DNA from 4 places in the Paenibacillus sp. FSL H3-0302 genome. Region 1 is predicted to be linked to each of the others. Evidence: predicted binding sites of a transcription regulator. Region 1 holds the regulator's gene; each other region holds the start of a gene.
The links. Region 1 encodes Rex, which represses fermentation and respiration genes when NADH is low (regulators of the CRP and FNR family bind a similar motif). Its sites were predicted from a motif close to TTGTGAAATATTTCACAA; they were not measured.
Positions count from the first base shown of each region.

Region 1 (7,715 bases):
GGTTCGTTCCTACGATGGGATACTTGCATGACGGACATGCCAGTCTGCTTCGCCGGGCTGGAGAAATGAGCAACACAGTGGTAATGAGCATTTTTGTGAATCCTTTGCAATTCGGGCCAAACGAGGATTATGATTCCTATCCGCGTGACGAGCGTCGTGATTTGGAACTCGCTGAACGTGAGGGAGTAGATATTGTATTTATCCCCAGTGTGGAAGAAATGTATCCGCAGCCTACTCGGACTACGGTCTCGGTATCGGAGCTTACTACCCGGCTTTGTGGGGCTTCCCGCCCTGGGCATTTTGATGGTGTAACCACAGTGGTTAATAAATTCTTCAATATCGTACAGCCGGATTATGCTTTCTTTGGCCTGAAGGATGCTCAACAAGTTGCTGTACTTCGCCGTATGGTATCCGATCTTAATATGAATGTTGAAATTATTCCTTGTCCGATCGTTCGTGAAGGGGATGGACTTGCACTCAGCTCACGTAACGTATTCTTGTCTCCAGAGGAGCGTAGTCAGGCATTGGTGTTATCTCGTTCCTTACGAGAAGCACGTCAGTCCATTGAAGAAGGAAAAGTAACAACCGTTGCTGAAGTGCGGGAATTGTTGACATCGGTTATTTCCAGCTCTCCTTTAGCGGTGATTGAATACGCGGAGATCTTAACATTCCCGGATCTTGAAGGATTAGAGGATGAAGCTCTTTTATCAGAAGTGGATGGGGAAATTATAATAGCGCTCGCCGTGAAGTTTGGCAGAACACGCTTGATTGATAATAATGTATTTATTCCAAAGGAGGTTGCTGCACTTGTTTAGACATATGATGAAATCCAAAATTCACCGCGCAACAGTAACGGAAGCGAATTTGAACTATGTGGGCAGTATTACCATTGATGAGAGCTTGATGGAAGCCGCGGACATTCTTGAGAATGAAAAAGTTCAAATTGTGGATAACAACAATGGTTCACGACTGGAAACCTATGTAATCCCTGGACCGCGTGGAAGCGGAGTGATCTGTCTTAATGGTGCCGCAGCTCGTCTTGTTCAGCCGGGCGATACAGTAATTATCATTTCCTATGCGATGTTGTCCTCGGAAGAACTGGAGTCACATAAGCCAACGGTGGTATTCGTGGATGAGAATAACAAACCAGTGAAGCTGGCTGATCATGAATTGCATGCTACAATCGCATAATGTATGGACTTACGCCATGTAATGAATGGCAGGGATGAAAGACCCCGATCTCGCAGAAAATGAAGTCAGGCAAGCTGAACTGATTTCATCTTCAGTAAGGGGGGATCGCCCATGTTTCAACATTTGTTTGCTGAAATGAACAAGGTGCTTCAGGAGATCGTAACAGATTACCCTACAGCGGAGGGTGCCCGCCGGAACGAGCTTTTATGCAATTATAATATGCTGCATAGACTGAGCGACAAAGTGATGGATGAATGGCTCGCTTTTGCTGAGAAGCTTAGTTCCTTTCGCGAAAGTGCGGATTTTACAGCAGTGGTCGAAGAGGAAGTGCCGGAACAGGAAGCACCAGAGCTATGTATGGATTCCTTTGTAAGAGGTCAGGGGTATTATAAGCTGCTGATGTATGGAAAGTGTATTGATCAGTTTAAAGAAGTTATTGCGCAATACCCGGATAGCTTGGCTGCTCGATTATATTTAGCCATCTCTTATCTGCAGGAAGGTGACGGTGAGGCCGCTTGGAGTCATCTGAACCATATGCTGGGCTTGATACGGGAAACCAAGCTGAAAGCCATGGTTTATAATGCTTTAGGCTGCATACGAGCCTCACAGGAACGTTTCAATGAAGCGCAGGAATTGTTTGATCTTGCTTTGCAACATGACCCTGCGCTTCCGGAACCAAACGTTAACTTAGAGGTATGCCGCCGTCGTGGAGGGAAGCTGCATTTTGGAAATCAGCTGGTTTCCCTTTTGTAAAAGAATAACGGTTTTGGAAATTTCCATTCAAGCGATGCATCCCCTGAACCAGTGGTGTGCATCGCCTTTTTTCGCAACTTCTGTTATGCTGATTAAGAGTCTCAATTGAAAGGGAATAGAATTATAATGAAATTTGCCGTGCTTGATTTTGAAACAACAGGAACCCAATCCGTGGGTGAAATTATCCAGGTTGGCCTTGCAATTATAGAAGAAGACCGGTCCATCTCCCGGGTATATGGTTCCTATGTCAAGCCCGGAACGCCGATTCCTCCTTTTATAACAGGTCTGACGGGGATTACCGATGATGATGTTAAGGATGCGCCTGAGCTGGATGAGATGATGATGGAGCTTGTTCCGCTCTTGGATGATGTTGTGCTTGTAGGGCATAATGTCGCTTTCGACTTCCATTTTTTACAAAATGCTTTAGATCGTTGTGGTTATTTGCCATTTCAAGGGCGGATTTTGGATACGATTGATTTTCTGAAAATTTGCTTTCCTTCGCTCACATCTTATCAACTAGGCTCTGTCAGTGCTCATTTTGGAGTGACACATGATCGTCCGCACCAGGCAGATAGTGATGCACTTGCGACTGCTTTAGTGCTGCTGAAATGTCTGGAGGAGCTCTACGAGCTGCCGCTGCTTACGATCCAGAGACTCTGTGAGCTGTTTACCGAAGAGGATAGTGATCTGGGCTGGTACTTTGATGGTCTGCTGCGAGAGCGGGAAGCGGAAACGCTACAGCCCGAAGGTGATCTGACTTTCTATCGTCAATTAGCGCTTGCAGTAGGAGATTGGACGGAGTTAGCGCCACCTAGAGATGAACATGCTGAGAATCCGCTAGCGAATTTATCTTTTACTGATTATATGGACGAAGTAACCAAACGACTTAAAGACACATTACCGCAGTATGAAAGCCGGGAAGCTCAGGATATTATGATCAATGAGGTGATGACGGCACTTGCCGAAGACAAACACCTACTGATCGAAGCGGGCACAGGAACCGGTAAATCGCTCGGTTATTTGTTGCCTGCCATTTATCAAAGCGTTCGCACCAATGAAAAAGTCATGGTCAGCACTCATACCATTAATCTGCAGGACCAATTGCGCGAGCGGGATATCCCTTTGTTAACGCAGGTAGTTCCTTTTCCGTTTAAAGCTGCTATTTTTAAGGGAAGAGGGCATTATTTGTGTCTGCGTAAGTTTGAGCATAAAATTAATAAAAAGGACTTTATAAGCCCAAGGGAAGATGCGCTTACTGCCGCTCAGATGATTGTATGGCTCACTCAAAGTGAATCAGGGGATGATGAAGAGCTGAATTTAAGCGGCCGGGGCGGTGATTTCTGGGAGACGGTGGCAAGCGATACCGATTCCTGTCTGGGCCGTTCTTGTCCTTGGTTCCGCAAATGTTATTATCATAGGGCCAAGCATGAAGCTGGGATTGCTGACGTGGTTATTACGAACCACTCCAAGCTATTCGCAGATGTTAAGGCTGGGCACCAGCTGCTTCCGGCTTACGAGCATCTTGTCATTGATGAAGCACATCATTTAGAAGATGTGGCTGGTAAACATCTTGGCATGCATATGAAGCATTTCACTGTGGCACACACATTATCGCGGCTGTATAAAGATAGCCGAAACGGACAGCTTCCTGCTCTTCGTCAAATATTACAGTCGTCAGGCAGTGAAGAGGCTTCAGAATGGAGCGGAGTCATCGATCGGATCTACCCGGATCTGCTTAACGTCAAAGAAACCTGGGATGCACTCAGCGACAAGCTGTTCAGCCTTTTGCCGGAACGCAGTGATGCAGGGGCAGGGGAAGCGGGACAACTGGTTATGCGGTTGATTCCCGCCCGTAAGCCGAAGGATTGGGATGAATTGGTTGCACTAGAGAACACTATGAATCTGACGTTAAGCGACATCATCCGTAAGGGTGATAAAATGCTTAACGAGATGCGCGACCAGGAAAGCCAATCCTCAGCAGACAGTCTTGTTACTGATATTAGCGGTTTATTTAAGGATTTGGCTTCCATCCGTGAGCAAGTAAGATTCTTTATGGGGCTGAATGACGATAATGTAGTATATTGGCTGGAGGCAAATGGAAATTACCGCAGCAAATCACTGCAGATGTATGCCGTCCCTGTGGATGTTAGCAGCCAGCTTAAAGAGTTGTTCTTCGATAAGAAAAAAAGCATCGTGCTTACCTCGGCGACGCTGTCTGTAGATAAGTCTTTTCAATTTATGATTGATAATCTCGGACTTAACGAAGCTGCGGAAGAAGGACGTCTAATGACCTCACTTCTTCCTTCTCCCTTTAAGTATCGCGAGCAGGCACTGTTAGTTATACCGCGTGATTTTCCTAGTGTGAAGGGCAGTGTGGGCGATGCTCGATTTGTCGATACACTCGTACAGTCATTATCGGAAGCTGCTAAAACAACACGTGGGCGGATGCTGGTTCTGTTTACTTCTTATAAAATGCTGCGTCAGGTATATGATCCGCTTAAAGAGGCTTTAGCCTCACAAGAGATTACGGTGCTTGGTCAAGGCGTAGAAGGTGGCAGCCGGAGCAAGCTGATCCGCCGCTTTCAGGACAGTGCAGCATCCGTATTGCTGGGGACGAGCAGCTTCTGGGAAGGTGTAGATATTCCAGGTGAAGCACTGACTTGCCTGGCCATCGTGAGACTTCCATTTCAACCGCCGAATCACCCGTTGGCGGAAGCGAAGTCGGAGTTATTACAGGCCCAGAAGAAGAATCCGTTCATGAAATTATCTGTTCCTCAAGCGGTTATTCGTTTTAAGCAGGGATTCGGAAGACTGGTTCGCACGGCGCAGGATCGCGGAATAGTTATTGTTTATGATACAAGGGTTATTGAATCTCATTACGGGAAGTATTTCCTTTATTCATTGCCTGGTCCCAAAATGGAGCATATGCTTACTGATCAAATGGTCCCACGCATAGCGGAATGGCTAGAGGATGGCGGCGCTTCTTAAAACGCTCGTCTTCAGTTTAGCTCCTCCTTATCCTTAAGGGCGGTGTGTTACAGTACCGTCCTTAATAAGGAGAGGTAGACGTTTGAATATGGATTTTCACAAGAACATTACTATTTTTAGGAGGAAAAATATGAAATCGGAAAAAATATCAGAAGCCGTTGTTCGCAGACTACCTGTGTACTTGCGTTTTTTGAATGATCTCCAGAATCGCGAAATATTAACAGTTTCCTCTCAGGAACTTGGACAAAAGCTTGATCTTAATCCCGCACAGATTCGTAAGGATTTAGCATATTTTGGTGACTTCGGCAGAAAAGGTATCGGCTATGATGTAACGTATCTTATTGAGAAAATCCGTCATATCCTGAAGCTGGATCAACAGCTTAATGTAGCTTTAGTTGGAGCAGGTAATCTCGGACATGCCTTGTCTAATTACAATGCATATCTTAAAGATACTATGAAAATCACGGCTATATTTGATTCGTACGCTCCTAAGGTTGGACGTAAGATCAACTCCCTTACTGTGCAACCGATGGATGAACTAGGCAGCACGATTCGTGAGCAAGGTATTCGCATTGCCATTATTACCGTACCTGATTCAGAAGCTCAAAATGTAGCAGATATTCTCATTTCTTCTGGGATTGAAGCGATTTTGAACTTTGCCCCTGTGATTCTGAAGACACCACCGAATATCCGGGTGCATGCAGCTGATTTTACAACTGATCTGCAAAGTCTTGCTTATTACTTGCGGGATGGAAAGGAAGAAAGCGAACATGAACAACAATAAAACGATAATTAAGGGCGGGTATTTTCTGACTCCGGGAACGGATGAGCCGGTTCTGAGTGGATATATGACTATTGAAGATGATTTAATCACTTACATAGGAAAAGAAGAGCCTCAGATGGAAGCTGGAGTGCAAGTGGTTGATGGCAGCCGTCTGCTGTTCATGCCTGGACTTGTAAACACACATGGTCATGCGGCGATGTCTTTGCTGCGTGGATATGGAGATGATTTAGCGCTACAAGTGTGGCTTCAGGAGAAGATGTGGCCAATGGAGGAAAAGTTCACCGGTGATGATGTATACTGGGGAACCTCCTTATCTGTATTGGAAATGCTGAAGGGTGGAACTACGACCTTCCTCGATATGTATGATCATATGGACCGAGTAGCCGAGGTAGCTGAGTTATCAGGTATCCGTTCCGTATTGATGCGTGGTGTGATCGGGTTATGTCCAGAGGATGTACAGAATCACAAGCTTGCGGAAGCGATTTCTTTTGCCCGTAACTGGCATGGAAAGGCTGAAGGTAGAATTACTACTATGATCTCGCCGCACGCCCCTTATACATGCCCTCCGGACTTCCTGGTTAAGTTCGTGCAGGCAGCGCATGATCTGGATTTACCGATGCATACGCATATGTCCGAAACGAAACGTGAAGTGGAACAAAATGTGGCGGATTACGGGTTGCGTCCTGTAGCTCACTTAGAGAAGCTTGGCATGTTCACACGTCCCTCGATAGTTGCACATGGTGTTCATTTAAATGATGAAGAGATTGAGATCTTGGCTCGCCATAATGTGGGTGTATCTCATAATCCGGGCAGTAATTTGAAGCTGGCTAGCGGAGTGGCTCGGGTTACTGATCTTCTAAAAGCTGGTGTGAAGGTGTCTCTTGGCACGGATGGCGCGGCAAGCAACAATAACTTGGATATGTTTGAAGAGATGCGGCTTGCAGCTCTCATTCATAAGGGTGTCAGCGGTGATCCAACGGCTGTTCCAGCTCCAGAGGCTCTGCGTATGGCTACAGAATATGGCGCGCAGTCCATCTTTTTAAATAATGTAGGCAGACTTGCTGTAGGGATGAAAGCAGATTTCATTGCTGTTGATATCGATCAGCCGCATTTGCTGCCACACACAGATCTGTTGTCTCATGCAGTTTACTCTGCTAGCGCTAAGGATGTTGAGCATGTGTGGGTGAATGGTATACAGGTCATCAAGCATGGACAATGCTTAACCCTGGATGAGGAAGCTATCCGGCGTAAAGCGCAAGAAGCCTTCGAAGGTTTATTGAAGCGTTAAGTCTGGAGAATAACGAATAAATAATAGGCTGCGACTTTTTGCTTTTAGCAAAAGTTGCGGCCTTTTGTGTATTTTTAAGGCTGGGAAAGCTAGAAAATTATGAAATTTTGGATAAACGCGCGGGTGTGTTATATAATCAAAAAAGATATATTACTAGAAAGGGAGCTGTACCTTGAAGAAAAGGAAAAAATGGATCCTCCTGGGGTCAGTTCTGATTCTGCTCCTGGGGTTTGGACTTATCCAGTTCTATGCCTATATTATGAAAGATCAATGGAACGAGCGTGATATCGCTAAGGATGTTGCCAAAACCAGAGCGGGTCTAACACAGGTAACCAAAGCACAAAAATCGGTTTGGGATGAAAATGCAGTGTACTGGGTATTAACTGGGAAAAATGAAGCCGGGACTGCTCTTATGGTCTGGGTCCGCTTTACGGTAGATGGAAAATTTGCTGAAGGCGACGACGCAGTGTTTGCTGAGGAACTAAGTAAAGGAACCTCGGAAGCCCAAATACGCGGCATTATCAAAGCTGATCTTCCGGACATAACGATTGAACGCTTGCTGCCGGGAGTATATAACGGAGAGTATGCTTGGCAGCTTTTTTATAAACAGAGCGGTCGGTATTATTATCAATTTTATCGCTTTTCGGATGGGTCCCGAATGGGCGAAGGTTACAGTTTACCTAAAAGTTAAGTTGAACATAAGGAAATTAA
Region 1 covers NZ_CP150284.1:4,650,076-4,657,790, reverse strand. The annotation lists gene panC (pantoate--beta-alanine ligase) at 1-815, shown strand, start outside; gene panD (aspartate 1-decarboxylase) at 808-1,191, shown strand; gene MHH50_RS20655 (hypothetical protein) at 1,303-1,944, shown strand; gene dinG (ATP-dependent DNA helicase DinG) at 2,071-4,932, shown strand; gene MHH50_RS20645 (redox-sensing transcriptional repressor Rex) at 5,063-5,716, shown strand; gene MHH50_RS20640 (amidohydrolase) at 5,703-7,004, shown strand; gene MHH50_RS20635 (DUF5590 domain-containing protein) at 7,177-7,695, shown strand.

Region 2 (7,715 bases), 2.0 Mb from region 1:
TCCTAGACGTGCTGCCCATTGCTTAAACTAGCTGTCTTGGGCTCAACTTAACTACTTCGTGCGGAATTAGCTACCTATGGCTCAACCTATCTACACCGTGCGGAATTAGCTCCCTATAGCCCAACCTATCTACTCCGTGCACGAAATTAGTTACCTATTACTCAACCTTGCCGCCTACGTCCTAAACTTAGCCGCCTACATCTCGAAACCAACTACCTTTTGCTCGATTGAAATCGTAGCGGACCGTATTGCAGCTATTTCAGCATATGGGTTCATTTTGCAAAGGTTTCGGACTGTATAGCTCTTATTGCCCCTGATTTGTGCAGAAAAGGAGTGCATTTGAGCGAATAGCTGCAACTGAGTCCGATAGTGTGGCAAAATGAGCGAAATTATGGAAATAAGAGCAACTGAGTCCGAATTAGCCAAAACCCATCTCAACTTCACAGCTTTCCCAGACGGGAATGAGGTATATTTGATCTGGGAGGGGATGGAATGCATAATGCAAAGACGGCCATATTTTATTTCTCAGGTACTGGCAATACGGAGATTATTGCTAAGCAATTTGCTGAAAGGCTAAGAAGTAAAGGGCAAGATGTAGATTTGTTTAGAGTGGAAGATGTTTTTAAAGGCACTCGTTCTGTAGAATATGAAGCCTATGATCTTATAGGTATTGGTCATCCGGTTCTAGGCTTTGGCGCTTCCGGTTTTGTTGAACGTTTTGCAGAAGGGCTACCTGATTGTAATGGAACCCCGGTATTTGTATTCAAAACGGCATCCTCTCCACACTATATCAATAACGGTGCTTCGTTCTTTGCGTGGGAAGGGATATAATCCCTTTCACAATTCGATTTTGGCGATGCCATGTAATTTTTATATTAAATATGATGACAGGTTGAATAAGCAGTTGTATCAAGCCGCACAGCGTAAGGTGGAATTGTTTGCAGAGGAAATCGAAAACCGGACACTACGAAATCTGCCGATTCACCCTGTGTTGGAGCGGGTTCTGAGAACAGTATATTATTGTGAGGAGCACCAAGGGGGAAAATACTTCGCCAAAGGATTGCGTACAACGGACGCTTGCACACTATGCTTAAAATGTGTCAGAAACTGTCCAACATCCAATATTAGTAGCGGCGTAGAAGGAATTGTTTTCAGTCAAAATTGTTTATTATGTATGCGTTGTGTTTATTCTTGTCCTCAGAAGGCAATCCAAGCGACACGACTTAAGGCTAGCGTAGTAGATCCCTATACTGGAGGTCCGAAGCTTCATAAACTAATGAAGGATTCTGCGAATGATGGACGGTTTGTTACTCCCAAATCCAAGGGCTACTACAAGCATTTTATTAAGTATTTGGAGGAATGACATATGAATCTGTTTCGGATGGGATCGAAGCCACTGGGGATTGAGCGGATCAGCACATTTTTGGAGGATAATTATGTGAGTATCGGCTACCCCGGAATAGGGGATCTGGAGAATCTAAGCACAGAGGAACTTCGTGATCGATTGATTGGCACATACCAATATAGTGAGTTGGAGCTTACGCAACATCTGCAAGCCCTTCAGCTATTTGTACATACGATGCAAGATGGAGATTATGTGCTGGTGGCCGATGGAGATTGGGTACATCTCGGGGACCTCGGAGATTATTTTTACAACGAGTTTACTGATAATGTTGACGAGGGTACATGCCATCGGCGTGGTGTGACGTGGTTGAAAAGTGTGCCGATTTCTGAACTAAACACAGGCGTGCGGGAGTTATTTAACCAAAGTGCACCGGTTGTACAATATAAGGGTCCCAAACCAAGTGCTCGCTTGGATCTGTGGATTACAGGTGTTTCTGCTAATGAACAAGAAATGAATAGTCCGCTGGAATTGGATGAGGAGACACTCTCTAAGGCGCTTAATATTTTGAAAGATGCTTTGATTTGTGATGACTCCGAACGACGGGAAAGAGCAGCGATAGCCATTTTACAATATGCGAAGTAGAGCCCCTCTTGTATATCGGGCGTACGGTTCATTATCTTCATGATGAGTTCCAATTAAAAAACGTTCCACCCGCTACTTGCCTCGGATGGAACGTTTTGCTGTATCTATAATCAGATGAATTCAACGAACTCGTTGACTGGCTTACGGTAGCCGCGGGGTCTGATTTTATGTTTTTTGTCTTTGCCGATCGTGATCAGCATAACAGGTACCATATGATCCGGCAGATTTAAGGTGGATTGGATAGCATCAGCATCGAAGCCGATCATCGGGCAGGTATCCCAGCCTTTATCTTTGGCGATCAGCATAAAGTGCATGGCAGAGAGAGAGGCATTACGTATTGCTTCATCTCTTTGAAAAGCATCCTTATCAATGTAAGCATTGTTAATCATCTCTATTTGCTCATCATATTCCTCTTGTGACATCGCTCCTAAAGCTTTAAGCCCGCCATAGATTTCTGGAGCCTGCTGATAAGCATGCTTATCTCCTAGCACTACAATAACTGCTGAAGCAGTATGGATTTTATATTGGCCGTAAGCTGCTTCGCGAATTTCTTCTTTTAAGCTCTCGTTAGATATCACTTTGTAATTTGTATGCTGTAGATTATAGGCCGAGGGTGCCAATCTGGCATAAGAGAACATTTCCTCTAATTCATTCTGAGGGATGATAACCCCTTCCACAAAATTCATAGCGGATCTGCGTGACTGAATCAAGTCTGTAAAAGCGCTCATAAGTATTCCTCCGTTGTGTATGTATTCGGTTGTAAAATATCAACACCTGATATTTGTAAATGAACTAACTAAATGTTACTAACTCAAAATAACACAGCCTAAAAAATTCGTCAATGATAAAATTTATTGAAGTTAATCTTGAATACCCTGTTGTCAAAAAATAGGACATAAATTAGGATATTAGGATATGTAGAAACACAGTGGATGAAAGGGTGGATAAATTGATTAATAGTAGAGAACAATTGATGATAGATTTGCAAAGAATCGAAGAGAATGACTACGAGCTTAGAAGTGGAGAGGACATAAAGGATTATGTGAAGTTGATGCTTGAGCATATAGGAGATCCCGAGCCTGTACTGCGTGATGAATTGATTTATTCCACATTCTACAAATGGATTAATGAGAAACATTGGTTTAATGATGCGGAGCTTCGTGAACTGCTGTGGATACTTCTTGACGAGCAGCATCTTTTTTATCACATTGGGAATAAAGAAGATCTGACGGTGTATACAAGAACATTTTCTGTATTGGTTGTTGCTCTTATTCTCCAGAGGCATAGGGAAATGGCTATATTGGATAGCTCTGAATTTATAAAGGTGAAGCAGGGTTTGATTCGTTATTATGAGGAAGAACGGGACTTAAAAGGTTATATGGAAAAAGAAGGCTGGGCACACGCAGCAGCCCATGGCGCAGACGCCTTGGATGAGCTGGTTTTATGCTCGGAGAGTGATGCCGAGGTGCGGGAAGAGGTTCTGACAGTTATTCAAAAGATGCTTTATAACGATCAATACATATTCAGGGAGGAAGAAGATGAACGGATTGCTACTATTATAGTTACAATCATCGATCATCATTTACTTCCACAGCAGTCTATAACCGATTGGATTCTCAACTTGGCGCAATGTGGCAGTTGGCCTAGAAGCCACAGCCAGTACGTTAATCGAATAAATACAAAGAACTTCCTGCGTTCTCTTTATTTCAGGTTACTTCTAACAGAGAAGAATATGGACATTGTGGAGGTTTTATTGAAAACTGAGAAGAATTTGAATGAATTTGTACATTAATTCACTCAAACGGTTTTAATTAACACTAGTAATTTAAATAATTTATTATAATGTAATAAAAATCACAAATTTTTATGGAAATTCAAAAACTTTGTGACATTTATAACTTGATAAGTGCTATAATAGAAATATGGCGTTAAAAGTTCTTATGTTTTTCATTACTATTAAGCAGCAAAGCTTATTGCAGAGGAGATTTGGATATGTCAGAATCAATCACTCAAACACAACCTGAACAAGAATCACCAAAAGTAGCTGTTAGCAAGGAACAAATGGATGTTCTAGAACAGCTCTTGAAACCAGAAGTCCAGGAATCATTAACAGTCTTGGTGGAACAGCTGCCAAAATTAACTGAGCTTGTTGGCGTGCTTACAAAGTCCTATGACTTTGTGCAAACTGTCGCAGCGGATGATGTTTTGAAAAGTGATACGGTAAGTGCAATTAAAGAACTTGCTGAACCTGTAGTGCATTCCGCGAAGAATATGGCAGCTACAGTGATCGAAGCAAAAGATCGTGCGAATGAAAGTAACGAAGTTATTGGTCTTTTTGGTCTTATGAAGTTGTTGAAAGATCCGCAAGCGCAAAAGCTTTTCCGTTTCGTAAATGCATACCTTCAAGTTGCTGGAGAACGCAGTAAGCAGAAATAATCATTTTCATATCTTATACGTAAGGGACGGAGGAAACATCATGTCTAAACATATTGTCATTCTAGGAGCAGGTTATGGTGGTCTACTAAGCGCCTTAACCGTACGCAAATATCTCAAAAAAGATGAAGCTAAAATTACTGTAGTTAATCAGTATCCTACCCACCAAATCATTACAGAATTGCATCGTCTTGCAGCAGGTAGTGTTGCAGAGGGTGCTGTAGCTATGCCTCTAACTAAGCTTTTCGCAGGGAAAGATATTGACCTGAAAATCGCGAAGGTTAATTCATTTTCTGTGGAGAACAAACAAATTGTTCTTTCTGATGGTGTGACACTTACTTATGATGCGCTTGTTGTAGGTCTTGGCAGCACTACAGCTTATTTTGGCATTCCAGGGCTTGAACAATACAGTATGGTATTGAAATCAGCTGCAGATGCTAACAAAATTCATCAACATATTGAAGATCGTATTCGTGAATATGCGAAATCGAAAAATGAAGCAGATGCAAACATCCTGATCGGTGGCGGCGGCTTAACAGGTGTTGAGCTTGTTGGTGAAATCGCGGATGTATTGCCTACACTTACTAAAAAATATGGCGTTGATCCTAAAGAAATTAAGCTAATGCTCGTTGAAGCAGGTCCTAAAATCCTTCCAGTATTGCCAGATGCATTAATCGAACGTGCTGTAGCAAGCTTGGAAAAACGTGGTGTTCAATTCCTGACAGGTCTTCCTGTTACGAATGTAGAAGGCAATGCGATTGACTTGAAAGACGGTCAAAAAATTATTGCTAACACATTTGTATGGACTGGTGGCGTACAAGGAAATCCACTCATCGGCGAATCCGGTCTTGAAGTTAACCGCGGTCGTGCAACGGTGAATGAATTCTTGCAATCCACTTCCCACAAAGATGTATTCGTTGCTGGTGACAGCGCGGTGGTCTTTGCAGAAGACGGACGTCCTTACCCTCCAACTGCGCAAATCGCTTGGCAAATGGGTGAATTGATCGGATACAATCTGTATGCCTTCTTGAAAAATAAATCGTTTGAAAGCTTTAGCCCAATCAACTCTGGTACACTTGCTAGCTTAGGCCGTAAAGACGGTGTTGCCATCGTTGGTGCAAGTTCTACTCCGTTAAAGGGCTTGCCTGCAACTCTGATGAAGGAAGCAAGTAATATCCGTTACTTGTCCCACATTAAAGGATTGTTCAGCCTAGCTTACTAATATAGCTTAACCCTAAACCCTGCTCAAATCTGAGCGGGGTTTTTGTTATTGTTTTTTTAGTGAAATGTTTGCATTATTGATGTTTCACAGTAGGCTGTATTCATTGTATTTGATATAATAGATTGGGTTATATTAACAGAGGTAGTTAGAGGAGGATTTCATTTATGATATTCCAACAAAACGATGTCATTCTGTTTCAAGGGGACAGCATAACAGACTGGGGGCGTAATCATGAAGACGCTTCATCACTTGGAGTAGGTTATGCAATGATGGTCGCCGCTCGTCTGGGGTATTTATATCCAGAGAAGAATCTTACTTTTATTAACCGTGGTATTGGTGGCAACCGTATTGTTGATTTACAGGGACGTTGGGATAAGGATTGTCTGGATTTGAAGCCGACTTGGGTGTCCATTTATATTGGAATTAATGACACTTGGCGGCATTTTGATTCTGGTGAAGAAACCACTCCCGAGCAGTTTGAAGCTTCATATCGGGACCTGATCGAACGTACTCGGAAATCTTTGGATGCTAAATTAGTGCTTATAGAGCCTTTTGTTTTGCCTGTACCGGAAGATCGTAGAACTTGGCGTCAGGATCTTGATCCTAAAATTCATATTGTCCGCGAGCTGGCACGTGAATATGGGGCGCCGCTGGTTCCGCTAGATGGACTTTTTGCAGCGGCTTCCGTAAAAGCAGAACCGGCTTACTGGGCATATGATGGAGTACATCCTACTCCTGCAGGTCATGCACTTATTGCGGATGCTTGGCTCAAAACGATGGGAGCAATCTAATCAATTGCCATTTTAAGACTAGAACCACGCTTTAATAAGCAGGTTGTAGTCTTTTTTTAATCGCGTGTTCATAAAGTCGTTTTTATATATTTATAGACACTGTTATAATTGGAATATGCTTATGTATTGGAGGCGATTCGCATTAGGCGGTTAATATGGATAGCACCTTTGTTATTGGTCGTAGTGTTAAGCGGATGTAAAAGTGATTTGGGCTTCATCAATGCCAGATGGATCGAAGGCGTGTCGTTGACACCCGTGGCAACGAGTGATCAGAAACAAGCGGATCGTCCTTTGCACTCAGAGAGCTTAACACTAAAGGATTCTGTTTTGATCAAGACGCTTGCGGAGGCTATGAACAAGAGCAAGAAATTTTCTGATGATCTGGATTGGGGTCCGGAATTTGAAATGAAGCTTGTTTATGGGGACGGCTATTCGGAAGATTATTACATAGCGCTTGGAGATCAACTTGGACATGAAGGGATGTTTACTACAGCAGAGAACAGCAGTCAGGGCTACACAATTCCTGTAAAAAACTCTGACCAGTTAAGAAAGCTCATTTATGGAACAATCGATACGGAGAACATTGAACAGGCAGACCCTGTGGAGACTTCTGTCGAGGTAACAGGTCCAGTAACCCTATCACATAATGAACTGTCTCCGGTCACAGGGAGAGCGGGATTTTTAAATCTGCAACTGCTAGAGGGGACATATAGCGAAGATTGGACTACACCGAGTCCGTTAGCGGGAAGAAACTGGAGTGGCCGATTTAGGCTAGTAGTGACTGACGAGCATGGAAAAACACTGAGTAGCTATCCGTTAAATGATCAATTTGCCCAGACCTTTAATGATTTTTTCCAGCTTCAGTTTGAGGATTATAATGGAGATGGTGATCCCGATTTTACGATCGGACAATATGGAACGAGTAACGGTTATTTCTACAAGCTTTTTACACTCAGAAGAAATAACGTGATAGAAGAACTGCCTATTAAACCTGAAAATCAGCTGTTTATCAGCAGTCCTGAGCGGTATTCCATAAAGCTGGATAAAGTTGATGAGCATAGCTTCAAGAGAAGTTACTACGATAACGCAGCAGGCAAACAAGTGGAAGATACTTTTCAGTGGGTAGGGAGTGCATTTCAGAGGCTGGACAAATGATTAATTCATGAAGTGAGAGGAATGTGTGTTGGATGACAAGTGATACGGTACAAGATTTAGAAGGGTTAAAAGCTATTGGAAAAGTGGTGGGCCACACCATCGCTGAGATGAAAAAGAAAGTAACCCC
Region 2 covers NZ_CP150284.1:2,683,886-2,691,600, forward strand. The annotation lists gene MHH50_RS11690 (flavodoxin domain-containing protein) at 493-831, shown strand; gene MHH50_RS11695 (EFR1 family ferrodoxin) at 857-1,363, shown strand; gene MHH50_RS11700 (hypothetical protein) at 1,367-1,987, shown strand; gene MHH50_RS11705 (nitroreductase family protein) at 2,098-2,715, opposite strand; gene MHH50_RS11710 (DUF2785 domain-containing protein) at 2,961-3,779, shown strand; gene MHH50_RS11715 (DUF1641 domain-containing protein) at 3,980-4,423, shown strand; gene MHH50_RS11720 (NAD(P)/FAD-dependent oxidoreductase) at 4,464-5,642, shown strand; gene MHH50_RS11725 (SGNH/GDSL hydrolase family protein) at 5,807-6,433, shown strand; gene MHH50_RS11730 (hypothetical protein) at 6,602-7,588, shown strand; gene map (type I methionyl aminopeptidase) at 7,621-7,715, shown strand, end outside.
Region 2: a site for Rex is predicted at 3,830-3,847, ahead of MHH50_RS11715 (DUF1641 domain-containing protein). Genes of this name have one in related genera too.

Region 3 (7,715 bases), 2.3 Mb from region 1:
TTTTGAGCTCATCCATCCACTGCTGATCCGTTATCGGTTGTCCGCCTGCAGTCGCTACATCCGGTGATTCATTGTCTGTTGTATCTCCTTTAAGAAGGGCCATGGCGCGCAAACTCCAGAATAATAGACCCCCGAGCATTAAAGTTGCAACAGCTAGAATAATAACCGTATTGCGAAGTGCACGTTCCTGTCTCGTCATCATCCCAATACCCTACGAATTCGCTTGTTCTAAAATGACCTGTAAATCGTCCTTATTGAAAACATAAGCCTCATTGCAAAAATGGCATACGACTTCAGCCTGTTCATCTTCTGCAATTAATCTCTCCAGTTCATCCCGTCCTAAGCTAACCAATGTCTGCTCTACCCGCTCACGCGAACACTGACAAGCAAAGTTAATATCCAGTTCATCCATAACCACTGCATCCGGCAACAGGTAGCGCAGCATTTCTTCTGGCTCCAGCCCCTGATCGAGAAGCGCTGTTACAGAAGGCATCGCCCCTACAGCTTTTTCAATCTCTGTGATCTCCGCATCAGTCAGACCAGGAAGAAGCTGAACAATAAATCCTCCAGCCACAATTACTGACTCATCGGTATCTACCAGTACACCTAGGCCAACCGCAGCTGGAGTTTGCTCAGAAACCGCAAAATAATAGGTGAAATCATCGCCAAGCTCCCCGGAGATAATAGGAATACTACCTCTGTACGGCTCTTTCATACCTAAATCTTTTATAACATCAATGAACCCTTCAGTTCCCACCGCTCCAGCTACATCCAGCTTCCCCATGCTATTGCTCGGTAAATGAATGTGAGGATTATGCACATAACCACGCACTTCTCCCAATGCATTGGATTCTGCAACGATTTGTCCGATCGGTCCATTCCCTTTAACCATAATACTCAGCTTCTCACTACCCTTGAGCATAGCGCCCATCATGGCTGCAGCGGTAACTGTACGTCCCATTGCGGCTGTAGCCGTTGGATACGTATCGTGTCTGCGTCTTAGTTCTTCAACCAATTCAGTTGTGCGGACAGCAAACGCTCTCACTTTACCATTAAGAGCCGTGCCGCGGATTAGTCGATCCTTCTTTTTTTCCATTGGGTGCATAGCCCTCCTATCTCTTCGCCTTTTAGGCTTCTTTATCTTTATTGGTTACGATCGTAAATAATTCTTAATCCTTCTAGCGTTAACATAGGATTTACTTCATCGATACAGTCCGTTTCACCCGCAATTAGCGAGGCGAGGCCTCCGGTCGAAATAACCTTCAGTTCGGGAGCGTTCATCTCGACTTTAATTCGTTTAACAATGCCCTCAACCTGACCCGCATAACCAAAAATAATCCCGGCCTGCATCGCGTGCACCGTATTACGTCCGATGACCTTTTTAGGCTTTTCCAATTCAATTCGCGGCAGCTTAGATGCCCGCTGGTATAATGCCTCTGTTGAAATGCCTAGACCGGGGACAATCGCCCCACCAAGATAATTAGCACCTGCATCAATGCAATCAAAAGTCGTAGCCGTACCAAAATCAACAACGACAAGTGGACATTTGTATTGTTCAATCGCAGCAACTGCATTAACAATCCGGTCTGCGCCAATTTCACGCGGATTCTCATAACGTAAGTTAAGCCCCGTCTTAATCCCTGGTCCAACAATCAATGGGTCTTTCCCTATATATTTAATACACATATCCTCAATAGTCTTAACCAGTGGCGGAACAACCGAAGATATAATTACACCTTCAACGTCTTTGACAGATACACCTGACATGTGAAAAAGATTGTGTATCATTACTCCATATTCATCCACGGTCGATTGACGCGCAGTACTTAGCCGAAAATGATGCAGCAATTCGCGTTTTCTATATACACCGAGAACAATATTGGTATTACCGATATCGACAGCAAGCATCATGACAAAGGCCCTTCCTTCTTGGCATTAAGGTCTAGACTGATATCCAGACTGGAGAAGGAGTACGTAAGGCGCCCGACAGAAATCACATCCACACCCGTTTCAGCAATCCCGCGTAAGGTTTCTAACGATACATTGCCAGAAGCCTCTGTCTTAACATGCGGAGCTTTCGATTTAATCCTAGCCACGGCTTGCTTCATCATATTGTTAGACATGTTATCGAGCATTATAATATCAGCACCTGCTGCCAGCGCCTCTTCGACTTGCTCTAAATTCTCGGTCTCCACTTCGATGCTCATCGTATGCGGGATGTTCTTCCGGGCACGACCTACAGCCTGCCGAATACCACCTGCGCCTTTGATATGATTATCCTTGATCATAACTGCATCATATAACCCAAAACGGTGATTAAAGCCTCCACCAATACGAACAGCATATTTCTCCAGCATCCGGTGACCTGGTGTTGTCTTACGTGTGTCCACTAGACGAGTTGGTAATCCCTCCAACACCTGCACGAAAGAAGCTGTACGTGATGCCATACCCGAAAGACGCTGCATCAAGTTAAGCGCAAGCCGCTCACCTGTTAGAATCGCATGTGTGCTGCCCTCAACCTCAATAATTACTGTCCCTTTAGTTACAGCTTGGCCTTCTTCGACAAGGGCTGTAAAACTAAGTGCCGGATCCACAATTTCAAAGACCAGCTCTGCAATTGGAATGCCACAAATTATACCGTCTTCCTTGGCATGAATAATCCCTTTGGACTCATGGCCCACTGGAATCGTCATCTGCGTGGTTACATCTCCGGAACCAACATCTTCCCGCAACCAAGCCTTGATGGATTGTACTAGCTCTTCATTGTAACCATTAAACATCATCGCTTAATTCCTCCACTATTCCCAGTTCGCGAATTTGAAGCAGGTGCTTACGCCACTGATCATCATCCCGCTGCGGATAATCCTCACGGTAATGCGCCCCACGGCTCTCTTCCCGTGCCAGAGCAGACTCTGTCACAAGCAAACAGCAGGTCAGCATATTAGCAAATTCATATTCCTCACGTTTGGACAATGCTGATCCAAAGATTGGCAGCTGTCGTTTTAATTCATCTAGTCCTTTAAGTAACATCTCTTCGTTACGACGTAGTCCGGCATATCGAACCATTACCTTCTGTAGCTTCAAACGACGTTCCACAATAGCTTGAGTTGGCGAATCTACACGTCCCTCGTTACTGTTAACCGATAAAACATCACGGTCCAGCGGGGAAAGCTCATGAATCCGATCAATAATACGCTGTCCGAATACAATGGCCTCAGATAATGAATTACTAGCTAAACGGTTAGCGCCATGCAGGCCTGTGGAGGAAACCTCTCCGCAAGCAAACAGACGTGGGATGGTGCTCTCTCCATTCAGATCGGTCTTAATCCCCCCCATCATATAATGCGCAGCGGGAGCCACTGGAATCCAATCACTTGTAATATCCAGTCCATAGCCCATACATGTCTCATATATTGTGGGAAACCGATGCTTCACCATCTCTGGAGATTCATGTGTAATATCCAAATAAACGAACGTTGATTTAGTATGTTCCATTTCACTTACAATAGCTCGTGCTACAATATCCCGCGGAGCCAGCTCAAGCAGGTCATGATAACGTTCCATGAACCGTTCTCCATTAATATTGCGCAAGACTGCTCCTTCCCCACGCACAGCTTCGGAGATTAAAAATCTAGGAGCTCCCGGGTAACTAAGTGCTGTAGGATGAAATTGAATAAATTCCATATCTCGTATATGAGCCCCAGCGCGATAGGCGATTGCTACTCCATCTCCTGTAGCTACTTCTGGGTTGGTAGTGTATCGATATAATTGTCCTGCTCCACCAGAGCACAGAATGGTCGCATCCCCTTGCAGGAACAACCTTCCACCACCGGGCCGTTGCAATAATGCGCCTACACATTCTCCACCTTCAGTGATGAGATCGATAACATAATGATCATCCCAGACCTCAATATTCTCATGTTCGGCTACCTGTTCCGCCAATGCACGAACAATCTCATAACCTGTAGCATCCCCATTAGCATGCAAAATACGGCGGTGGCTGTGCGCACCTTCCTGAGTCAAAGCCAGTACCCCATCTTCCTTATCAAACAGAGTTCCTAAGCGAATTAACTCATGAACGCCTTCCGGCCCTTCATTAACAAGTGCATCGACAGCTGTTGAGGAGCAAAGACCTGCTCCGGCCATTAAGGTATCCTGCCGGTGGTAAGCAGGGGAATCATCCTCAGCTATAACAGCTGCGATCCCCCCCTGTGCATAGCGAGTATTACTTTCCATTACTGATTTCTTTGTGATCATTATGACACGCCGATCTTCACTGGCTTTAATAGCTGTGAATAACCCGGCAATCCCTGAACCAATAACAATACAATCTGTCTTTACCGTAGGAATATCCCGAAGATCAAAATCAACCAAATATTGTGGAATCATGACCGCTTTTCACCTGTTTCAACGAAAGAGTAGCGCATGCTACCGGACTTGTAGCATGCGCTCTAGGGATGTTCTGGCTTTGTCGGCGACAGCAGGCGGTACATAGATTTGTGGCTTCATCGTCTCCAGGCATTTCACCAGTTTTTTTAGATTATTAACTTTCATATTAGGACAAACAAGAAATTTGGTAGCAAAATGGAATTCTTTATCTGGACTATCCTTACGAAGCTGATATCCGGTACCATCTTCCGTTCCAACGATAAATTGCTTACGATCCGATTTCCGGCAATACTCCAGAATTGATGTAGTGCTGCCTACATAGTCACCCATGGCGACTACTTCAGGACGACACTCTGGATGAACTACAAATTCCGCATCTGGATATTTTGCTCTCATTTCTACTACATCTTTGACGGTCAACATGTCGTGAGTGTTGCAATAGCCTTCCCAAATAATCAGCTTCTTGCCCGTCTGATCTTGTACATATTGACCAAGATTCTTATCTGGGACCCAAATAATCTCTTCGGCGTCAAGGGATTCGATTACTTTCACAGCATTAGCAGAGGTACAACAAATATCGGTTTCTGCTTTAATCTCCGCGGACGAGTTGATATAAGTGACTACTTTAGCATTTGGATGTTGAGCTTTTAGCTTACGCAAACCGTCTACATTGACCATATCTGCCATTGGACAGCCTGCACGTTCATCAGGAATAAGGACGGTTTTGTTCGGGGCTAGAATTTTTGCACTTTCCCCCATGAAATGAACACCGCAGAATACAATAACTTCTGCATCTGTCTCTGCAGCCTTCTGAGCGAGTAAAAAAGAGTCGCCCCGGAAATCGGCAACCTCCTGAATTTCATCACGTTGATAATAATGAGCTAAAATGATTGCGTTTCGTTCCTTTTTAAGCTGTTCAAGACGTATACGAAGTTCTCGATTCTGTTCCTGCTTGCGCTCAAGCGCCAGAGCTTCCACCGATTGTTCTCCCCCTTAAATCCTCGCGGCTTTTCGCCGACATGATGTTATCAAATGGCATGCGCCATCATGGTGAAAAAATGAACATGCTGATATAAATAGTAAGTAATATTAATCACTAATGTACACAACGTTCCAGCCTCTGTCAATGTAACTGGACAGGCTTTAAGGCATAGAATCCCTTAAAAATTAAAATAAAAAATCCGGAGAACAGTTACGTTCTCCGGATAAATTTACATCATATGAATGGTGGACCCAATTAGGTAAGGCTAGTGCCCCCACCTTTGTTGTCATCACCGGAACCGTCATTACCCTCAGAATCAGGGTTATTCGGGATATCCTTCGACAGGTCAGGAAGTGTGGACTGTTCATCCTCAGGCTTGCCTTGAATGCGAACTCGCACATCACCGATATTGTCGATGACAGGCTCGCCAACTTCATGGGCAACACCTTCGCCACCCTCTGGTTTACCATCCTCGGAAAGGAATCCTTGTTCAATCAGTTGTGTGATCTGATCAAGCTCAAGTGTTTCTTTCTCAAGTAATGTATTGGCAATCAAGTGCATTTCTTTGGAGTGTTTGATCAACAGATCTTTACAACGTTCGTAACTCGAAGTAATAAAGTTCTGCATTTCCTGATCAATCTCATAAGCAATGGAGTCACTGTAATTCTGTTCATGCCCAATATCACGACCCAAGAATACTTGACCTTGAGAAGATCCGAACTGCATAGGTCCAAGCTTATCGCTCATACCGTACTCCATAATCATGGCACGCACGATGCGCGTAGCCTGTTGGAAGTCACTGTATGCACCCGTACCGATCTCACCAATAAACAATTCTTCAGCAACACGTCCACCAAGTAATCCAGTAACCTTATCCAAAAGCTCCTGCTTGGTAACGATCATCCGATCTTCCTTCGGAAGCATAATAACATATCCGCCTGCACGTCCGCGTGGGATAATAGTAACTTTATGCACCATATCGGCGTGCTCAAGGAAGTAACCTGCAATAGTATGGCCTGCTTCATGATAAGCTACAATACGTTTCTCGCGGTCACTGATCACACGGCTGCGTTTCTCAGTACCTACGATAACACGGTCAATAGCTTCATCCACTTCAATCATGGAAATATCTTTACGGTTACGACGTGCAGCTAGCAAAGCTGCCTCATTCAGCAGATTCTCCAGATCAGCACCTGTGAATCCGGTTGTGCGTTTAGCAACAACATCCAGTCTTACATCTTTCGTAAGCGGTTTGTTACGAGCGTGAACCTTAAGTACAGCTTCACGGCCTTTCACATCAGGACGGTCAACCGTAATTTGACGGTCAAAACGTCCTGGACGAAGCAATGCCGGATCAAGTATATCAGCGCGGTTAGTCGCCGCTACAATAATAATGCCTTCGTTACCACCGAATCCATCCATCTCAACCAGCAATTGGTTAAGCGTCTGTTCACGCTCGTCATGTCCGCCACCAAGACCGGCGCCACGCTGACGACCCACAGCATCAATTTCATCAATGAAGATAATACATGGAGCATTCTTCTTAGCATTCTCGAACAAATCACGTACCCGAGAAGCACCGACACCCACGAACATTTCCACAAAGTCAGAACCGGAAATACTAAAGAAAGGAACGCCAGCTTCACCTGCTACCGCACGGGCAAGCAATGTTTTACCTGTTCCCGGAGGACCTACAAGCAATACGCCCTTAGGAATACGTGCGCCGACAGCTGCAAATTTGCGTGGATCTTTTAGGAACTCAACGACTTCGACAAGCTCTTGCTTCTCTTCGTCCGCCCCTGCTACATCCTCAAAGCTGATTTTCTTCTTCTCTTCATTATATAACCGAGCCTTGCTCTTGCCGAAATTCATGACTTTACCGCCGCCACCTTGCGCCTGGTTAAACAGGAAGAAGAACAAGATGAACATAATTACCAGTGGGATAATTGAAGAAAGGAATGTCAGCCAAATGCTGGTACCTTCCATTTTCTTCTGAGTTAATTCAATCCCATTAACATCACTGGCTTGAATCAGTTCATTGATAGCGGCATCTGTAGGAGGAATATATGTGGAGAAGCTTTTCGATTTAGTATCGGCAGGCAGCTCTCTATACTCACCTGTGACCAGAAAGGCATTACCCTCAAACTGAACCGTCAAATCCTTCACATTGTTGTTCTTGATCTCCTGCCGTAACTCGTCGTATCTAGGGAAATCGGCGGCTTCATTTCCATTGCTCACAAACTGGACAATACCCACCACGACTAAAAATAAAATCAAATAAAAACCAGAATTCCGGATGAACCGATTCATCCCCTACCTCCTCTCACAACACTCAAGTTATTGT
Region 3 covers NZ_CP150284.1:72,735-80,449, reverse strand. The annotation lists gene MHH50_RS00370 (peptidylprolyl isomerase) at 1-202, opposite strand, end outside; gene hslO (Hsp33 family molecular chaperone HslO) at 212-1,096, opposite strand; gene MHH50_RS00360 (type III pantothenate kinase) at 1,144-1,911, opposite strand; gene nadC (carboxylating nicotinate-nucleotide diphosphorylase) at 1,908-2,783, opposite strand; gene nadB (L-aspartate oxidase) at 2,773-4,389, opposite strand; gene nadA (quinolinate synthase NadA) at 4,429-5,367, opposite strand; gene ftsH (ATP-dependent zinc metalloprotease FtsH) at 5,627-7,681, opposite strand.
Region 3: a site for Rex is predicted at 5,438-5,455, ahead of nadA (quinolinate synthase NadA). Genes of this name have one in related genera too.

Region 4 (7,715 bases), 270 kb from region 1:
ATTTGTTCGGACAGCTCTTCACGCAAACGAATGATATCTTCAGTCATGGAATCTACTTCAAGCTCAGTTTGTTGTTGTTTTTTGTCTTTAATGAGGAAATCAATACCGTACAGAGCAATGCGGCGGTAGTCGCCGATGATGCGTCCGCGTCCGTAAGCATCAGGAAGACCTGTAATTACGCCGGATTTACGCACAGCTCTCATGTCTGGTGTATATGCATCAAATACGCCTTGGTTATGCGTTTTGCGAATGTTCGTAAACATGTCAACGATGTTTTGTGGAAGCTCGAAGCCATAAGCCTTCGTAGCATCAACCATCATCTTGATCCCGCCGAATGGCTGGATGGAACGTTTGAAAGGAGCATCAGTCTGTACGCCTACAATTTGTTCCTTGTCCTTGTCAATGTAGCCTGGAGCATGTGAAGTGATTGTGGAGACAGTATCTAGGGAAACATCCCATACGCCGCCTCTTTCTCTTTCTTCCTTGCTCAATTGGGAAATAATCTTCCACAGTTCAGTTGTGTTACTAGTAGGTCCTACGAGGAATTCTTCGTTTCCTTCATAAGGCTTAATGTTGCTTGCGATAAAGTTGTTAACGTCAACTTTTCTGGACCATTTACCTTTTGTAAAACTTCTCCAACCGGATTTCACTTCTTGTACATCTTTTTCAATCACCGACATGCTAAATCCCTCCATCTATATTTATATTATATTTGTAGAGATCGCGGGCTTGAAGGTTGATCCCGTGTCTCGTGATCCCAAGAAAAATATGGTTGTTCGAAAATTCACAATCATTGTTCCATATATGGGACCGTTGTTTATATAAACATTTTAGTTTATTTTCTATAAATAGACTGTGACAAATATCACCTTTCCGGTGATATTTGTCACTTATATCTAATCCACAACCATCCTATTATCTACTTAACCAAATATTAATTATCAAATCTTCCGTAGAAAGCATTACGATATACATCTGCGAGTTCAGATACCAGCGGCAGCTTAGGATTGGCAGTTGTACATTGATCTTCAAATGCACGGTCAGCCAAGTAATCTACATGGGATTCAAAATCCTTAGGATCAAAGCCCAATTGTTGGAAGGATTCTTCGATACCCAGTTTTTTGTTCATGTCGCGAATAGCATTGATCAGGCTAGTTACACCTTCTTCAGTTGTGCGAGCTGGCAATCCCAGAATACGGGCGATTTCTGCATAACGCTCGTCAGCTACGAAGTGTGAATATTTAGGGAACGAAGCGAACTTCGTAGGTTTCTTAGCATTGTAACGAATAACGTGTGGCATAAGGATCGCATTAGTACGACCGTGAGCAGTGTGATATTGACCGCCCCATTTATGCGCCAAGCTGTGGTTAATACCCAGGAAAGCATTAGCAAAGGCCATACCAGCAAGTGTTGATGCGTTATGCATTTTTTCACGGGCAACTCTGTCGCCTTCAAGAGCCGATTTTTCAAGGTATTGGAATACCAATTGGATTGCTTTAATTGCCAGACCATCCGTGTAGTCACTCGCCATAACAGATACATAAGCTTCGATGGCATGTGTCAATACGTCCATACCTGTATCAGCTACAGCAGTTTTTGGCAAGCTATATACGAACTCTGGATCAATGATAGCTACGTCTGGAGTTAGCTCGTAGTCAGCCAAAGGATATTTAGTGTGTTGTTCAGTTGTTTTATCGGTAATAACTGCGAAAGATGTTACTTCCGAACCTGTACCCGAAGTAGTTGGAATCGCTACAAACTTAGCTTTGTTTCCAAGTTTAGGGAATTTGTAAACCCGTTTACGGATATCCATGAATTTTTGTTTCAGACCGTTAAAGTCAGCGTCTGGATGTTCATAGAATAACCACATTCCTTTTGCAGCATCCATTGGGGAACCACCACCAAGTGCGATGATGCAGTCCGGTTGGAATCTGTTCATCATTGCTGTACCTTTTTCAACTGTAGTTGTCGATGGATCTGGTTCAACTTCCGAGAACACTTCGATCGCTACAGGAGTTTGGCGTTGACGCAGGTAATGTTCAACTCTCTCAACATATCCAAGCTTAACCATCATTGGGTCAGTGATAATTGCGACACGTGTGATATCAGGCATTTTGGTCAGGTACTGAGTAGCGCCTTTTTCGAAATAGATCTTGTCAGGTACTTTAAACCATTGCATATTCACGGTACGACGATTCACCCTTTTCACGTTGATCAAATTAATTGCTGTAACGTTTTGCGACACGGAGTTACGACCATAAGATCCGCAGCCCAGCGTCAACGAAGGGATGTTAGTGTTATAGATATCGCCGATCGCACCATGAGTGGAAGGCGAGTTAACGAGAATACGTCCTGTTTGCAGACGGTTGGAGAACTTCATGATTACTTCTTCATTGTTGGAGTGGATAGCCGAACTATGGCCCATACCACCAAATTCAACAACTTGTGCTGCGCGTTCAATACCTTGATCTGCGTTTTTAACTTTGTAGCAAGCAAGCACAGGACTCAATTTTTCAGCGGACAATGGATATTTAGTGCCTACACCTTCAAGTTCTGCTACCAGAATCTTAGTGCCGGCAGGAACTTGAATGCCGCACATTTCAGCAATTTTCACTGCGGATTGTCCAACGATTGCTGGATTAACCGCACATTTATCAACGTTCATAGCGCCGCTAGTAAGTTTGGCAGCTTCTTCTTTGTTAACAAAGTAGCAGCCATTAGCGATCATTTTCTTTTTCACTTGATCGAAGATTGGTTCTTCGATAATAACAGCTTGCTCGGAAGCACAGATCATACCATTATCAAATGTTTTGGAAAGAATGATGTCCGTTACGGCTTGATCGATATCCGCGCTCTTTTCGATGAATGCAGGTACGTTACCAGGACCTACGCCAAGAGCTGGTTTACCACAGCTATAAGCTGCTTTTACCATTGCAGAACCGCCTGTTGCGAGAATAAGTGCAACGTCAGGGTTGTTCATCAAAGCGTTTGTTTTGTCCATCGTTGGCATTTCAATCCATTGGATACAGTTCTCAGGTGCGCCAGCTTTTACAGCCGCATCATGAAGAATTCTAGCAGCTGCTGCACTACACTCTTGCGCAGATGGGTGGAAACCGAATATAATAGGGTTCCGTGTCTTAATCGAAATCAACGCTTTAAACATCGTGGTGGATGTAGGGTTGGTTACCGGTGTGATACCCATTACAATTCCGACGGGCTCAGCAATTTTTTGGAAGCTTTCATAAGCATTGTCTTCAATAACGCCTACTGTTTTATCGTATTTAATTCCGTGCCAGATATATTCTGTCGAGAAGATGTTTTTAGTAATTTTGTCTTCGTAAACCCCGCGGCCAGTTTCTTCTACAGCCAATTTAGCGAGGTACATATGTTTGTCGAGTCCAGCCAACGCCATTGCATGAACGATTGTGTCAACTTGCTCTTGATCCAGCGCCATGAATGCCTCATGTGCTTTTTTCGCTTTATCCACCAAAGTCTGAATATACTCTTCAGCGGTAGTTTGTTTAACTTGGGCGGCGACTTCGTTCTTAACTGCCATCTCCCTCGTCCTCCTGTCAATTTTTAGGTTGTTTTTCTCTACACATTTATCTTATCACATCATTTCCACCTTGTATAGTGAAATCTTTCACAAAGTATAAAGTTTTTTTGATTTGTTTTCAAAGCGCTTTCATTCGATCATATTATAGGTTTTTTACCATTATTTATGCTGTATTATTCCTTAAATCTAAAGTTTATGTTTAAAAAGACAAGAACCGATACCCATTTTCTACCTTTCCGCTCGCAAAAATATTTTAAAAATACAAATCTAATTTTGTTGACACTCTATTTTTCTCATGACCCTCTAAAAAATAGTCGGAAGCCATCCGTCGTGTTGATTTATAAAAATATCAATAATATAAACATAAAAAAACCGACTCCTAAAGGAGCCGGTTCTGTCCTTCCTTGCCTATTCTACTTTAATTGTATCGAAGAATTTCTCTTGCACTGTTTTTGCAGCAGCTTCAAGCTGTGTCTTGGAATCTGTTCCCTTTTTGGAGAACAGCTCTTGAATTACATTGGACATGGTTGCGTAGTAGTCCTGTGTATTGTATTGCGCTTCCGGTTTACCGTCCAGCAAGCCTAAAATATCAGGGCTGTATTGATATACATTTGTATATTTATCATACACAGCTTTTGTTTTCTTACCGAAGTCAGAATCTGCAGAATAGTAATCTAAGAGCGGCGGAATAAAGTATTTGCCATCCGTTGTACGTTGTTGCAGAACCGCATCCAGTGCTTCTAGACCTTTATCGGAGAAGTAATCAAATGTAATATAACGGAATGCCATTTCTTGCTCGTCTGGTGTTGCATTTGGATTGATTACAAGGTAGTCACCACCAAGTACCCCAGTGTGTTTTCCGCCTTTTTCCATCGCAGGCATTGGATACGTAAGTACATCTTCTGGTTTCAGACCGCCTTGATTCAACGCTTGCTCAATAACACCGTCAGATCCAGCCATTACCATTGCTGTACGACTTTGTTGGAATGCGCCTACAGCATCACCCCAGCCCAGTGCCCAGTCCTGAGGAATCGCGTTTGCTTCCCATCTAAGTTTCTTGTAGAAATCCAGCGCTTTAATCCCAGCCTCAGAATTAAAAGTAGCTACAACCTTACCGCCTTCAATCTTCTGAATTTCACCGCCAGCCTCGAACAGGAAGTTGGTCCAGTTCCAGCCTGCTTCATTCCCTTTACCCATTGGAGCAATACCGGAAATCCCTTTTTTGGTATCAGCTACACCTTTCGCGGTATTCAGCATATCATCCCAAGTCCAATCCATAGATGGAACAGCAACGCCTTTTTCATCCAGCATTTTTTTGTTGATCATTGTGGTTGTTACATAACCCTTTTGAGTAACGCCGAATACTTTTCCGTCAATGATAAATTGGTTTTGGAGAACCGGGTTAATTTGATCCTTAAATTCGTATTTATTCCACAGATCCGTAATGTCAGCTACCCAGCCTTTTTCAACTAGGAATTTTGCTTCTGTAGCGTAAGTGTTAAAGAAGGTTGGAGCTTCATTCGCTGCCATTTTGATGCCGATTTCACTTACATTGTACTGCCAATCGTCTTTGACGATTTCAACATTCGGATACTCCTCTTGGAAACGTTTGATCTTGTCATCTTCCTGTGCTCTAACTTCGGTTAGGTCAGGGGTTGGATAGTGAATTTTGATGGTCACTTTTCTTTGTGTGATATCATCAGTTGGCGCTGCTGTAGCACTGCCAGCATTATCTGTTGCAGCATTCGTTGGCGCAGTAGTCGCTTCCCCTTCCTTGTTTCCTGTTGTGTTTCCGTTATTGTTGTTACCGCCGCATGCGGTTAACAATGATCCGGCCACAAGGAGGCTTAGTAGCACGCTAGAGTACTTACGCATTGAAACTCCCCTTTTCAATTCATAGTTATCTTACATATCGATCATAAAAGAGAAATCGTTTACAAACGAGGTGCATTTATATTCCTTTCATGTGCATGTTTACGATCCGTGACTAAATTCGTCGATCCGCGCTTATCCCTTAACTGCTGATAATGCGACGCCACGCATAATGAACTTTTGGAAGATCAGGAAGACAAGGATCGGCGGCAACGATACGATAAATAGGATAGCGAATTTAATATTCGTATTAAGTGCCTTTACATTAATAACGTATTTATAGATTGCTGTCGCGAGCGTATATTTCTCTTCACTGTGCATAACCAGAGATGGCCAGAACCAGTCATTCCATGCAGTAGAAAAGATAAAGATCGCCAGCGTAGCAAATATCGGAACCGACAATGGCACTGCAATGGAGAAAAAGCTTCTCGGCTCAGAGGAGCCGTCAATCCGCGCGGCTTCAAAAATTTCAGGATGTATCCCATCAAAAAAGTTCTTTAAGAGTAGAAAATAGAATGTATTCGCACCAGCCGGCAGCCAAAAGGCAGCGTACTGATTCAATAATCCAAGCTCTTTTAGATTGACAAAGTTGGGAATCATGTAGCTGGTCGCCGGAATAAATAATGTCATCAGGAAAAAGAAATAAATTGCCTTTCTGTAAGGAACATTCATACGAGAAATGCTGAAAGCAGACATTCCCAATACGACTAGTGTCACGACCATATTCCCCACAAAAATATAAATAGTGTTCTTAAGGAACATCAGCAGATCAATGTAGTTCATCGCTTCTTTAAGGTTGCTGAAGTGCCATTCCTGCGGGAAAAAATGCGGTGGGAATGAGTTCACCTCTTGATTCGATTTCAGTCCGTTAAATAACGTCATACAGATCGGATACAGCATGCTAAACACCATAATCAAAATAACCACGCACATCAAGCCATAAACGATCTTATTGCTTGTTTTTTTCAAATCATGTTCTGAGAGAATCCCTCTATCTGCGCTCTTCATCTTAGTTGTCCTCCTTGTTAAGCTTGAACTGTAAAATGCCCAAACCACCTAGGACTATGAACATTAGCATGCCAAGCGCAGTCGCTGTTCCATAATCGAGTCGCGTAAAAGCATATTTTACGATCAGCAGCGCATAGGTAAGCGTAGTATTATTCGGCCCACCATCAAGCAGCGCCATTTGTGACTGATACCCTTGTGAAGTCCCGATAATCTGTAATATAAACATCAAAATGATCAAATTACGTAGCGAAGGCAATGTGATGTACTTTATACGTGCCCACACACCCGCCCCATCAATCTCAGCTGCTTCATACCAATCCCGCGGAATGCTGAGTACAGCAGCCAAGTATATTAACATCCCTGATCCAAACTGCTGCCACGTCTCCATAAAAACAAGGGAAATCATCGACCACCTTGTATCTGTCAGGAAGGCAACCTGGTCCACACCAAGCGAGCTTAATACTGCATTGATTGGGCCCACAGGATCATAAAGCCATCTCCAGAGTCCATATAGCACCACACCAGGCATTACAAAAGGTAGGTAAGCCGCTACCCGCACAAAGCCCCCAAACCTTCTCAGCTCCGAGATCATAATAGCAAAAGCAATCGGAACCCAGAACCCGATAATAAGACATAGAAGCATGTAATACCCTGTATTTTTTAACGCGGTCAAAACATCCGGATCACTAAGGGCTCTAGCATAGTTCTCAAAGCCAACAAAGCTATTCCCTTTTACAAAATCAACATGGTAGAAGCTGTACAACAAGCCTTTAAAAATTGGCACCCACAAGAACATTACAAAAATAATCACAGCAGGTACGAGGAACATATATCCCCAAAAGTTTTTCTTCCAGCGGTTTTGCTTGTAAGGTGTACCCTTCAGCGCCGGCGGATTTTCGGATACAACTGCGGTTTGATTCATCAGGCTCCCTCATTCCATTTTTCTTTCAGCATTTTTCGCAAAATGCTTCCTACCTTAAATTGTAGAAAATGAGGGTTGTACTGAACATGTCTAAATCTACCGAAGTAGTATGTGTTTTTACTTCTTCAATTCACTGGGGCTAATCCCATAATATTTTTTGAAAATTTTACTAAAATGCTCCGGTGATTCATAACCTACACGCTCGGCGATTTCGTATCTGCGAAGATCTGTGTTCAAAATCATCTCCCGACTTTCTTCCATCCGCAGCTTAATTACATATTCCCACAGGTTGTAACCTGTATTTTTCTTAAACAGATAGCTCAAATAATTGGGGCTGACATGGTTTTTCTTAGCCAC
Region 4 covers NZ_CP150284.1:4,924,474-4,932,188, forward strand. The annotation lists gene pflB (formate C-acetyltransferase) at 1-680, opposite strand, end outside; gene adhE (bifunctional acetaldehyde-CoA/alcohol dehydrogenase) at 935-3,556, opposite strand; gene MHH50_RS21955 (extracellular solute-binding protein) at 3,965-5,431, opposite strand; gene MHH50_RS21960 (carbohydrate ABC transporter permease) at 5,564-6,436, opposite strand; gene MHH50_RS21965 (sugar ABC transporter permease) at 6,438-7,358, opposite strand; gene MHH50_RS21970 (response regulator) at 7,476-7,715, opposite strand, start outside.
Region 4: a site for Rex is predicted at 3,632-3,649, ahead of adhE (bifunctional acetaldehyde-CoA/alcohol dehydrogenase). Genes of this name have one in related genera too.